One region of the Paenarthrobacter sp. Y-19 genome, then DNA from elsewhere that is predicted to be linked to it. Evidence: riboswitches for the same ligand, from Rfam matches in the RefSeq annotation. Region 1 holds a riboswitch; each other region holds the start of a gene.
What was found. Region 1 has a riboswitch for cyclic di-AMP ahead of PYR64_RS17950 (hypothetical protein). Riboswitches for the same ligand answer to the same signal wherever they lie in the genome.

Region 1 (3,985 bases):
CGGCTGTCCGCTCATGCTTCGTCTTGAACATCACCCGCTTGTTCGGCTGGTAGGTGCCGTCGAGCGGTTTCGACAGCACGCCGTCGAGGCCTGCTCCCTCAAGCTGCACGAACCATTCCTTGGCGCGCCCCAGGTCCGTCACCGCAGGCGTTACGTACACAGGAGGCCGGGCGTCGGCGAGGGCTTTCTCCAAGGCCGCGCGCCGCTCGGCGAAGGGCCGGCCGGTCAGATCCTCGTCGCCGAGGGCAAGCAGGTCGAACGCCACCAGGGACGCAGGCGTCTTCTCCGCAAGCATCCGAACCCGGCTGTCCGCGGGATGGATTCGCTGCTGCAGCACGTCGAACTCAAGCCTGTTGCCCTGGATCAGGATGATCTCGCCGTCTACAACGCACTTGTCCGGAAGGTTCTTCTTCAGCGCTTCCACCAGCTCCGGGAAGTAGCGGGTCATGGGCTTTTCGTTGCGGCTGCCCAGGACGATGTCGTCCCCGTCCTTGAAGACGATGGTCCGGAATCCGTCCCATTTGGGCTCGTAATGCCCAACGTCGGGGATGTTCGGGACGGACTTGGCGAGCATGGGCGAAACGGGCGGCATCACTGGTAGGTCCATAGCTCATGTCTACCGGCCAGTACGTGCCCAAGGCTAGTGTTGGCGGATGGACATCTTAGCCGTGTTGGCAGCAGTGCTCGGAGCTCCCGCGCTCATGGGCGCGCTTTGGTACTGGATTGCGCGGGAGAACAAGCGCGGCGTCCGGCGGGCCGCAGCAGGCGGCTTGCTGGGGATCGCAGACGAAGTCTTCCGCCCTGCCACACATCAGGCCCACCAGGTCCGGAAAATCGAACACGAACTCCCCGCCCCCGCACCGGCCCCGAAGCCTAAGCGGTAGCCCCCTCCCGCGGGGGCAGAACTACCGCCCGTTACATTAATGTGACTTTACTTTCCGCCTCCTGTACGGTCGTAGGGCGACCCGATCTCCGCTGGGCCGCTTCTGGATTGACGCCGGGCTCTGCCGCAATCCAGGATCCGCCAGACCCGCGGCAGAGACGGGGGACCCACAGTTTCCCGGGCTTGTTTTCTCCGCAAGCCCTTGGGGTGAAGCCGCCACGCGCGGCCGGACGGCCTCGTCCGAACCCGACAGCTAACCTCGCAGGCGTTGAGAGGCACAACCATGTCCCCAACCATGGATAACCCACGCCGCGCGCAACTCGAGCGCGAGCGCACCAAGCCAACCGGACGCCGTCGGGCCCAACCCAGCGGATCCCCGGAACCAGCCACGACGGCGATCCCCACCGTAACGGCACCCACTCCGGCATCACCCGCTACGGCTGCGCCCACCACGCGGGCTGCGGCCCGGGCCGCTGAGCGTGAGCGTGCGGCAAGGGCTGTGATCGCCCCTGCCGAGCCGAAGGCAGCCCCTGCGCTTCCGGAGCCGGCAACCGCAGCGATTCCGGTAGTCGAAGCCGCGCGGGCCGCAGCTCCGGCATCCACCACACCAGGGCCTCCCACGTCAGCCATTCCCGTGGTTGCCGCCCGCAAGGCAGCCACCCGCGGGGAAGCCGGAGCCGAAGCGGCCGCCCCGTCCCCGGCGGCATCCCGCAAGACACCTCCGCCGGTGACGGCATCAACCCTCGGCACCACCTCCTCATTTGGCCGCGAACCCCAAGCTGTTCTGCGGAAAGCAGCGTCGGTGAAACACATGAGCCAGCGCATGGCAGTGGTTGCCGGAGCGCTGGGCCTGGTACTGACTGCGGGAACCGTCGGGCAGGCACTGGAGCTTCCGTTCTTCGGTCAGGAAAGTCCGGCCCAGGAAGCCAGCGGCGGCCAGAGTGGCGAGGACCGCCAACCGGGCTCGGCAGCCCCTGCGCCCCGGGCTTCCTACACCACAGCGTCCTCCCCGTCGTCGTCGGGTCAATCGTCATCCGAAGCAGGCCAACCGGCGACGGTACCGGAGGCGACGGTTCCAGAAGCGCCTGTGGCGGTTTCGCCGTCGTCGGTTCCTTCACCGCACGTCTCCCTGGCAGCCCCTGTCTGGGTCCCCTCGGCGTCCGCCCCGGCAGTCGCAGCGCCGTCCCCCGTAGCCGGCACTCCGGCTCCGACCCAACCTGCGCCGGCGCCCGGCGACGTGCCCTCGGACACGATCACGACACCGCCGGCAACACCGACGCCCACCACGACGCCGACGCCGACCACCACTCCCACGCCGACCCCGACGCCAACACCGACGGGAACGCAAACGGCAAAGCCCCGGCCCACCGGCAAGCCCACCGCAGGCACGTCGCCTCAGCCGCAGGCGTCCACCTTGGAATCGCTCCTTGACGCCGCACAGAAGGCACTGCAGTGAGCACGCGGTTGCCCCGCACCAACGTGCACACCGGCTGGCACGGGCGGTACTGCAGCAGCAGCCGCACGGCAACGTTCAGGCGCCGTTTGGGCCGCTGGAGTTGCCAGCGGCTGAGGCGCTCCTGACGCGTCCCCCGCGAACGGCCAGGCAAGCGCATCGGCATCAGATAAGGCAGGTACCCGCGCGGGTACCTGCCTTATCTGTTTCTTACGTTGAGTCTTGCCGGTGCTTAGATCCGCGGGTCCGGGCTTAGATCCGCGGTCCGGCTCAGATCCGCGGCCTGCCGGCCCAGCGCCGCGCCTTCAAGGCAGCATGCAGTTCAAGCCGGATGGCACCGTTCAAGGGATCAGCACCGATGAGCTGGCGGATGCGTCCGAGCCTGTTGTAGATGCTGCTCCTGTGGAGGTGAAGTTTCGCGGCGACATCCTGCACGGCACTGTCGTTGTCGTAGAGAAGCTCCAGGACCGGCAGGAGCTCGCCGTTTTTGTCCTGGTCCTCAAGCGTCCGGAAATGCACCGAGCCGGTATCGTCCCAGCCGCCCGGTGCCAGCAGGCGGTCAAAGAGCTGGTACACGCCCACGGAACGGCTGTCCACCAGTTCCCCGAGCTGCGCATCCACGGCCGCCGCCTGCGCAGCAACCTTGGACTGCCGGTACGCCCCCGCGAGCTGCCTGATCACCTGGAAAGGTTCGCTGATCCCCAGGATGACGCGGTCCACGGTCCGGCCGGCACGCTTTGCGAGCTCAAGCTGGTAATGGACCAGGACCTGCGCGTGGTCTGCCCGTCCTCCGGATTCCCGGAACAGGACCACCGAGTGGGTTTCCGTGCCCGCGCTGAACAAAGCCGCGTTCACGCCGATGGTGGACTGCAGCGCGGCTGTTCGGTGCGTGAGGGTTGCCGCGATGGGATCGACGTCGGACCGGGCACCTTCGGCGTCAAGGATCGTCACCAGTTGCCACGGGCCGCGGCCTTGGATCTCCTTCCACCCCGCGACGGCCGCCACGGCGTTCGATTCGCCGCCACAGGCCGAGAGGAACTCCTGCTCACGCCGGCGCCGGAACTCGGACTCGGCCGTGTTCGAGTCCAGGAGCAAGCCCGCCAACAGGTCCAGTTCGTCCCGGACGCCGGGCAACTGGGCGAGGATCGCCGTCGCGCTTTGCTCCTCAAGGTCCTGTTGCACCCACAAGTACCCCACACGGAAACCGCGGACCAACAAGGGGACACAGACGCGGCCGAGCATCCCGAGTTCGTCGTTGGCGGGCACCACCACGGGGCGCACGGCGGTGGAGATGCCGTGCGAGAGCTGCCAGGCGCTGACGTCGCTGGGGACGCGCTTGCTGAGCAGGAAATTCACCCGGACGCGGTCTGCGTGGGATTGGTTGGAACTGTAGGCGAGAAGAACGCCGTCGAGGTCCTCCAAGGACAGTCCGCGGCCGAGCTTCAGTGCTACGCGTTCAACGATCTGTTCCACGTCTTGCTGCATCCGGAAAGCGTACCAACAGCAGGCGACACCTGACGCCTTGGTGCTCGACAAATGTCGAGCTTGACGGCAGGAGTTCCTTGAATTTCCGGGGTTTTGATCCCGGGCCGGTTGGGAATCCATGTCGCCTGCCTCACAGCCGGATTTATTCTGGAATCACAGCCCGC
Region 2 (3,985 bases), 1.4 Mb from region 1:
GAACCCCGGATGGCCGAGGCCACCTCCCGGTCCAGAGCGGCCGTGCTGTAAATGCCCAACAACGGCTGCTTCCGCCCGTCAGTGGATACCGCCATGACACCCTCTACCCCGGGGTGCCCAGCGAGCACTTCCAACAGGCGGCCGATCCCCTGCGATGCCTTGGGCATATCGCAGGCCAAAACCAGTGTCCAGGGGGATCTCATCCCGGCCGTATCAAGTGCCGACAACCCTGCGGCGATCGCCGCTGCCGGGCCCGCATAGGCCGGCTCCTCACGCGCGAGCAGCACGGATCCGGGCAAATGCACTCCGTGCTCGCCGGGACCCACCACTACGGTGGCCGCAGCAGCCCGGGCAGCCTCCAGTGCGTGCGAAAGGAGGGTGCCGCCGTCGTACTTCAACGTGGGCTTGGGCACGCCACCGAGGCGGGTGGCCCTGCCACCCGCCAAAACAACGGCGTTGAACTCCATCCGCCCAGCGTACCCGGACGGCGGGAGGTCAGCAGAAATCGATCAGGCAGCGGATTCCGGCAGAAGGAACGGGTCCCAGTCCGGCGCAGGTTTCTCGAGTTCTTTGATCTGCCACATGGTCCCCTGGGGCACACCGGGTTTGAAACGGAGTTTCCAGCCCATTTCGGCAAGTGTGTGGTCGCTCTTGGCGTTGTTGCATTTCAAGCACGCCGCAACCAGGTTTTCCCAGGAATCCGCGCCGCCCCTGGACTTGGGGTGGACGTGGTCTATGGTGTGGGCTGTTTTCCCGCAGTAGGCGCAACGGTGACCGTCGCGGCGAAGAACCCCGCGGCGACTCACGGCAGTGATCTTGTTGTACTTGGGGCGGATGTAGCGGTTAAGGAGGATCACGGAGGGGCGTCCGAGAATCTCCTGTGGCCCGACGACAGGCTCGTCGCCTTCGGCCACTACGCTTGCTTTCCCAGTGAGCACAAGGACCAGCGCCCGGCGGAATGTTATTACCGCCAGCGGTTCATATCCAGCATTCAGAACGAGTGTGCGCATGCACGTACCTCTTCACGGCCGCACCCGTCAGGGGCACGAGGGCCGGCTGCCCTCTGCATGTACGGGCTGTGGATCGACAACACAAGGGTAAGCACTTATATGCCGTATCAACGAATTTATTTGTCGTTTCGCTCACAGTGTCGGCAAAAGTTCACGCGTGATTAAAGCAAAACACCCCGCAGGCATCTGCCTGCGGGGTGTTCCGGGAGCTGATTGTCAGCCGTTGACGCGGATGAAGACCGGGCCGGAGCCGACGTTGACGCTGAACAGTGCCGTGGTGGATCCGTTCCATCCACCGTGGACTGCCATGCCGTTGCCGACGTACACAGCAATGTGTGCCTGTCCGGCCAAACCGCCGTTGGCGTAGTAGGCGAGGTCGCCGGGCTGTGCCTCGGCTGCACTGACAGTGCGGCCAAGCGACAGGTAACCGGCGGGCCAGTCGTGGAAGTGGATTCCCACTGCTGCCAGGGAGTTGGTGACCAGCATGGTGCAGTCCTGCGTGACACCGAGCTGGGCGTACGCGGCGGCAGCAATTGCTGCGCCGAGTCCGCTGGACGCAGCCGGAGCAGCGGGTGCAGGGGTGGCAGTGCTGACGGCCACTGAGGCGTTCGTGGCCGGAGCCGCGGTGGCGGTGGACTTGGTCGATGCCTTGGCCTCAACCTTTGCCGGAGCCTCTTCAACCACGGGAGCCGGAGCTTCCACGGTGGTGACCACGGGACGCTCGTAAGAGATGGCAACCGTGGAGTCCGCAGCGATGGTGGCCTGGGCAACAGACTGGACATCGAGGGCGGACGTCGACGTCGATTCGCGGTCGACATTCGTCTCAGCAGCATTGGCAGCGATACCGCTGGTCAGCACCAAGCCTGAAGCTGCGGCGATGACTGCTGCCTGGCGGCCGACGCCACCGGCGTTGACGGTGACGGCCTTTGCGATGACGGCAAGCGAGCTGGTCTTGGGGGCCTCAGCGCGGTGCCGTGCAACTTTGTGTGCACTGGTCATTGTTTTCTCTTTCGTATCCGCAGGCAGTTGGGGTACCTGTGGGTAGTGGGTCAGCTGGCAGGGGTACGTCAGCCGGCCCCGAATCGGGTTGTTTCTAGCGGAGGGTGAAGAACGAAGACGTGCCGGTGGAGGCCACGGAGTGCAGCAGGGTTCCCTGGCCCGGGTTCAAAGCACTGATCATCATGCCGTTGCCGACGTAGATGCCTACGTGCGCACCGCCGTTCTGCATGACCAGGTCACCGGGCTGGGGGGCGCTGGTGGGCTTCATGGCCGTCCAGGCGTTGACGCGGGGGATGCTGATGCCGGCCTGGGCGTAGACCCACTGGGTGAAGCCGGAGCAGTCCCAGCCGCTCGGAGTAGTGCCGCCCCATACGTAAGGCGAGCCGATTCCTGTGTAGGCAATCGCTGCGAGCCCGGATGCTGCCGCGCTGGAGGCGGACTCCTTGGCTTCGGAGGACTGGGCAGTGACTGCAGTAGCTTCATCCGCCGTGCGCTCTGTGACCAGGGCCGCACGCTGGACAACCTTGGGGGCTTCCTTGGTGGCCACGACGGGGCTCTCGAAGGAGACGGTGGCAGTTGGCTCTGCAGTGACCACTGCGGTGGCAGCCAGCTGCTGGGTGCTGGAGACTTCCGAGGTGGAGACGTCGGTGTCAGCGGCGTGAGCCGGCAACCCGACAGTAAGGACGAGGCCTGAGGCTGCTGCCAGCACGGCGGCCTGGCGGCCAACGGTACCGGCGTTCGAGGAAACAGCCTTCGAAAGAGTGTTCAACGGGTTCGAACGAACCGATTCAGCGCGATGGCGCGCAGGGGTAGTGCGTGATGACACGTAGGTAGCCTCTCCCAATGCCTGCGAGGTGAGCTGTCGGATTCGGATGGGAGTCATCCGGCCGCGCTGCTTCACTGGGAAACTTTGCGACTTAACCCCAAGGCCTTCATTCGAAGACCAGAAGTGGTTCCCCCGCCCCTGCCAGACGATTTTGCGAACGGACCTCGAGTGGTGGCAGAGCTAGGCAATCCACTCAAGTGCACCGGCCCCCTAAAAAGCCGATGCGCTCTGAAGGTTATAACAATTGAAAGCGAATGTCACATTCAGGTCACGAGGCCTGTCATCAATGCGAGAGAGCACCATCAACTGGCTTAGAGCCAGCCCATGGGGTCAACGACCTCGCCGTTGACCTGTACTTCGAAGTGGAGGTGGCAGCCGGTGGAGGCGCCTGTGGTGCCGCTCAGGGCTACGGTGTCCCCGCGGTTGACCGTCTGGCCCACCTGGACGTTGAAGGACGACAGGTGGTTGTACGTGGTCTCCAGGCCGTTGCCGTGATCCACAACCACGCGGTTGCCTCCGCCGTACTCGTGCCACCCGGCAAAAGTCACTTTGCCTGCTGCAGCTGCATGCACGGCAGTTCCGCATTGGGCCACGAAGTCCTGGCCGCGGTGGAAGTCGCCGGTGCCGCCCGTGAGGGGGCTGACGCGGTAACCGAAGGGGGAAGCGGTGGTGAGCGTGTCGAGGGGGCTGCCGAGGGTGCCCACGGAAGAAGCACGCTGGATGCTGCCGGCCGACTGGGCGCTGAGCAGTTGCTTCAGTTTTCCGTCAGGGTCCGCAGCGGTGGCTACAGCTGCGCGGCTGAAGTCGATTTTGGCTGATGCTGCCGCGGAAACCTCGGGCTGGCTTCCCACAGTGCCGCCAACGGCCAGGGCAGATTCGGACTGTCCCGATTCCGAGGTGGCCATGACGGGGCTGGTGGCCGGCAGGCCGACAGTCAGGGCAAGTCCGGTGGCGGCAAGCGCAACTCCGGCCTTCTGCCCGACGCCACTTGCTGCGGCGAAGTCGGCAACCTGGCGCAACGGGCTCTTACGGCGGCGCACCTGGCGTTCGGTGTCGCGGGGCCGGATCTCCGTTACGACGCGGGCTGGCCGCAGCTCAGTAGCGGGGCCGGACGCACGGCGGCGGCCCCTGACGTTCTGCGATGTCAAAC
Region 3 (3,985 bases), 1.5 Mb from region 1:
CCGATACTGCTGACCGGCGACAACGCCTCGGCTGCCTCGGCAGTGGCAGCGCAAGTGGGCATCCCCGCAGAAGACGTGCTCGCCGGCGTGCTTCCCGAAGGCAAGGTTGAGGCTATCCGCGGGCTGCAGGCCAGCGGGGCCACTGTTGCCATGGCCGGGGACGGGGTGAATGATGCGGCGGCGCTGGCCCAGGCCGACCTTGGCATTGCCATGGGCAGCGGGACGGATGTCGCCATCGCTGCCGCGGATCTTACGGTCATGGGAAGTGACCTGGGCCAGGTCGCGCAGGCCATCAAACTGTCCCGTCGAACCTTGGGGACGATCAAGACCAACCTGTTTTGGGCATTTTTCTACAATGCCGTCGGCATCCCGGTCGCCGCCCTGGGGCTGCTCAACCCGATGATTGCGGGGGCCGCGATGGCAGCCAGTTCAGTTCTGGTGGTCTGCAACTCACTGCGGCTGCGCCGTTTCGGGCGGCCTCACAAGGTGTAGTCCCCGGTGTCAGCAAGGGATGCTGAAGGCCTGTGAGTCACCGCCCCCAAGGCAGTGACTCACAGGCCCCTCAGCGCTTTACTTGCCGGCCCGGACGAAGGTGACGGCGCCCTTGGAGGTCATCCAGGTCAGCGGGTGGACGGCGGTTTCGTTCTTGCCGTTCAGGCCGGAGCTGAGGACCTGGCCGTTGCCAACATAAATTCCCACGTGCCCGGGTTGCATCACCATGTCGCCGGGCTGGGGATCGGCAACAACGGTGCCGTAGTTCATGAACTGCATCGGGCCGAGGTCTCCGACCGGGATCCCTGCAGCGTTGAGTGCGTTTTCCACCAGCCGTGTGCAGTCCTGGATCATGCCGATCTGGGCATAGGCGGAGGAAACCATGATGGCGTTGACGCCGCCGGCGGCCGGCGCCCCAACAGGAGCCGCTGCAGGCGTGACGGTGATCTGCGCCTTAGCCTTAGCAGGTGCAGCCGGCGCGGTGACGGCAGGGGCTGCAGGCGCCTCAGCGACGACTGGCTTGGCTACTGCTACGACGGGCGCAGGCGTGGTCTCCACGGCAGGACGCTCGAAGGAGATTTGGACTGTGGCGTCCGCGCTGAGGGGAGTCTGTACCTGGCTGGTGAGTTCCAGGTTCGAGGTCGGCTCCGCATCGCGCTGAGTCGGGGCCGCGGCTGCCTGCGCGGCGATACCGCTGGTCAGGACAAGGCCGGACGCTGCCGCGATGACAGCGGCCTGGCGGCCCACACCGCCGGCGTTTGCAGCGACGGATTTGGACAGTACCGCGAGGGCGCTGGTCTGGACAGGGACCGCACGGCGGCGGCCGTGAGCTTTGCGAATGGGCATGAAAGGGCCTCTCCCACTGCCTGCGAGGTTAGCTGTCGGATTCGGATGGGAGACACCCGGCCGGGCCGGTACGCAAAACGCACCAGACACGGCTTCACCCCAAGACCCGCTTTTAAGCAGGCCGTTGTTGGGTTCCCCGTCTCTGCCGGACGAAAGTTGCGAACGGATCCCGGGCAGCGGCAGAGTTAGGCAATCGACTCGGGAGTGCCGCATTCGGCGAAACCGGCACGGCTTAGACCGTAGTTCACACAAGCAGCATTTGTCACATTTGAATAACGGCGAGTCCGACGTCACACGTGTCCCATTTGTTGGAGATACCCCCCAGGGGTAAGCTATGGGTGTTGTCAGTGAAGTGGTATGTCCCGGCAGTGCACCGCACCGCCTCTCACAGCCGTTCAACCCCAGCGCCCATTACTCCTTCGTCAAGGAATGGAAACTGACATGTGTGGAACCGAAAACCGTACCCAGCTGCCGCTGGCCTCCTCCGCATCGGGGTGCAGCTGCTGCTCGACCGAAGCCTCCTCTGAGCCCACCACAGCCGCAGGCACCGGCGCCGTTGAATTCGCTTTGGATGGTCTGACCTGCGGGCATTGCGTGCAGACTGTTGAGAAGGCCGTCGCTGCCCTTGATGGTGTGGAATCGGCCTCCGTTGATCTCGTCCCCGGCGGCCGCTCCCGCCTGCTGGTGGGAGGCAGGGCCGATGAGGCAGCCGTGCGGGAGGCTGTCACCTCCGCTGGCTACACCCTTGCCAGCACCTAACATCCGCACTTCCACACTTCCACTGCGGACCTCCTCCCGGGGGCGTTGTGCACCCCGGGAGGAGGGCAATGGACGGGCCACCGGTCCCGCTGGCACACGGGCGGCCGGAATCCGCTCCTGAACAGGCGTCGCGGATCGCCCCGTTCATCACTAGCCGGTGGAAACAGTGAAACCAAATCCCATCCAGACGCGTTGAAAAGGCGGTAACCGGAAGGGACAACACCCCCTTGCCGGTACCCTTATGACATCGAACCTGCACGGAAAGGAGGAAGTTGTGACTACGACACCCTATGGTCGCTTCACCGCCTTCCTCCTGCGGGCAGGATTCCTGACCGCGGCCCTGGCCATCATTGCCGGCATTTTCGGCATGCACGTCATGACCGGTGCCCACCACATGGCACCAGGCCCTGGCATGACAGCGGCAGGCCCCTCCACGCTGCAGCTGCAGGCCATGCCGGCCGGCCACTCGCATGTAACGGGGACGACCACCGGCGCGGCCGCCATTGAGACTGCGGTCACCGGTGGCTCTTCTTCTACCTGCGCCCCGGCAGGTTCGTGCCCGGAAATGTCGGCCGGCGACGGTGCCTGCGTCCTGGCCCCGGGAAACACCACCCTCTCAGCCCCGATGCCGGGAACAGCCCCCTATGAGCTGCCTGCTATTGGTGCCGCCGCTGCTCTCAGCAGCACCTACTCCTACTCACCGGGCAGCCCCTCCCCCGGTGACCTCTGTATCAGCCGGACGTAAACCACTCCTCTGCGCCGAGCTCTCCACCGGCGCACCGTCCAGCCAATGACCTGCATGAAACAGCCGAGCCCGGCGCGGGTTTGCCGCTGCATGCCATCACCAAGGGCGCCCAGACGCCGCTGATACTTTTGAGGACCTGATTTTCATGAAAAAGACCCTGACAATTTCTGCTGCCGCCCTCGCCGCAGCCCTCGCTCTTGCCGGTTGCTCGGCCGGGTCGGGCTCCGGCAGTTCCGGGACCGGCAGCATGTCCGGCATGAACCACGGCAGCTCCGGGATGTCATCGGACTCCGCCCCGGCAACTTCAGCAGCAGCTATGGCTGAGTTCAATGACGCGGACACGATGTTCGCACAGATGATGATGCCGCACCATGTCCAGGCAGTAACGATGAGCGACATCATGCTCAAAAAAGCGGGCCTTCCCCCCGCTGTGACGGACCTGGCCACCAAGATCAAGGCAGCCCAAGGCCCGGAGATCGAAAAGATGACCAGCTGGCTTCAAAGCTGGGGCCAGCCCACGATGATGCCCACCGAGATGTCTTCTGCGCACAGCATGGAGGGGATGATGGGCGAGGATGACATGGCCAAACTCGAGGCCGCCCAGAGCGCCGAAGCCGCCAAACTGTTCCTGACCCAGATGATCGCCCACCACGAAGGCGCGGTCATGATGGCCAAGACTGAAACCACCAACGGCAAGAACGCGGACGCGGTCCAGCTCAGCGAGGACATCGTCAGCTCCCAGGACGCCGAGATCCAGGAAATGAAAGACCTGCTGGCCACCCTGTAGCCAGCATAAGTCCGGTGCCGGCCCCTTCCCCACCCCCCCGGGGGGCCGGCACCTCCCCTTCATTCTTCCCGGTTCATCCGGCCCACCCCTGGAGTTTCCCGTGCCCCTGCATTCTTCACCCCGTCACCGGCCTGTTGCTGCCCTCGCAGCGGCCAGCGCCCTGCTGTTTACGCTGTCCGCATGCACCCCGGGCGCAACCGCCGCTCCGGGCGCCACACCCGCTCCCGCCGCCTCAGGCCTGCCCAGCTCCCACGTCCACGGTTTAAGCGTGAACTCCGAAACCGGACAGATACTGCTGGCGACCCACGAGGGGCTCTTCGACATCTCAAAAAACACGAGTGTCAAAATTGGACCCA

Region 2: it holds a riboswitch for cyclic di-AMP, as region 1 does, so the genes downstream of both, PYR64_RS03120 (C40 family peptidase) here and PYR64_RS17950 (hypothetical protein) in region 1, are expected to answer to the same signal.
Region 3: it holds a riboswitch for cyclic di-AMP, as region 1 does, so the genes downstream of both, PYR64_RS10785 (NlpC/P60 family protein) here and PYR64_RS17950 (hypothetical protein) in region 1, are expected to answer to the same signal.

Annotation. Positions count from the first base shown of each region.
Region 1 covers NZ_CP119414.1:3,836,423-3,840,407, forward strand. The annotation lists gene PYR64_RS17940 (ATP-dependent DNA ligase) at 1-607, opposite strand, end outside; gene PYR64_RS17945 (hypothetical protein) at 654-884, shown strand; cyclic di-AMP (ydaO/yuaA leader) riboswitch at 1,013-1,163, shown strand; gene PYR64_RS17950 (hypothetical protein) at 1,179-2,339, shown strand; gene PYR64_RS17955 (helix-turn-helix domain-containing protein) at 2,607-3,821, opposite strand.
Region 2 covers NZ_CP119414.1:653,173-657,157, reverse strand. The annotation lists gene PYR64_RS03135 (NTP transferase domain-containing protein) at 1-467, opposite strand, end outside; gene PYR64_RS03130 (HNH endonuclease) at 510-1,010, opposite strand; gene PYR64_RS03125 (NlpC/P60 family protein) at 1,227-2,009, opposite strand; gene PYR64_RS03120 (C40 family peptidase) at 2,104-2,835, opposite strand; cyclic di-AMP (ydaO/yuaA leader) riboswitch at 2,840-3,022, opposite strand; gene PYR64_RS03115 (M23 family metallopeptidase) at 3,147-3,983, opposite strand.
Region 3 covers NZ_CP119414.1:2,298,174-2,302,158, forward strand. The annotation lists gene PYR64_RS10780 (heavy metal translocating P-type ATPase) at 1-492, shown strand, start outside; gene PYR64_RS10785 (NlpC/P60 family protein) at 571-1,338, opposite strand; cyclic di-AMP (ydaO/yuaA leader) riboswitch at 1,342-1,540, opposite strand; gene PYR64_RS10790 (heavy-metal-associated domain-containing protein) at 1,780-2,097, shown strand; gene PYR64_RS10795 (hypothetical protein) at 2,372-2,842, shown strand; gene PYR64_RS10800 (DUF305 domain-containing protein) at 2,988-3,629, shown strand; gene PYR64_RS10805 (F510_1955 family glycosylhydrolase) at 3,730-3,985, shown strand, end outside.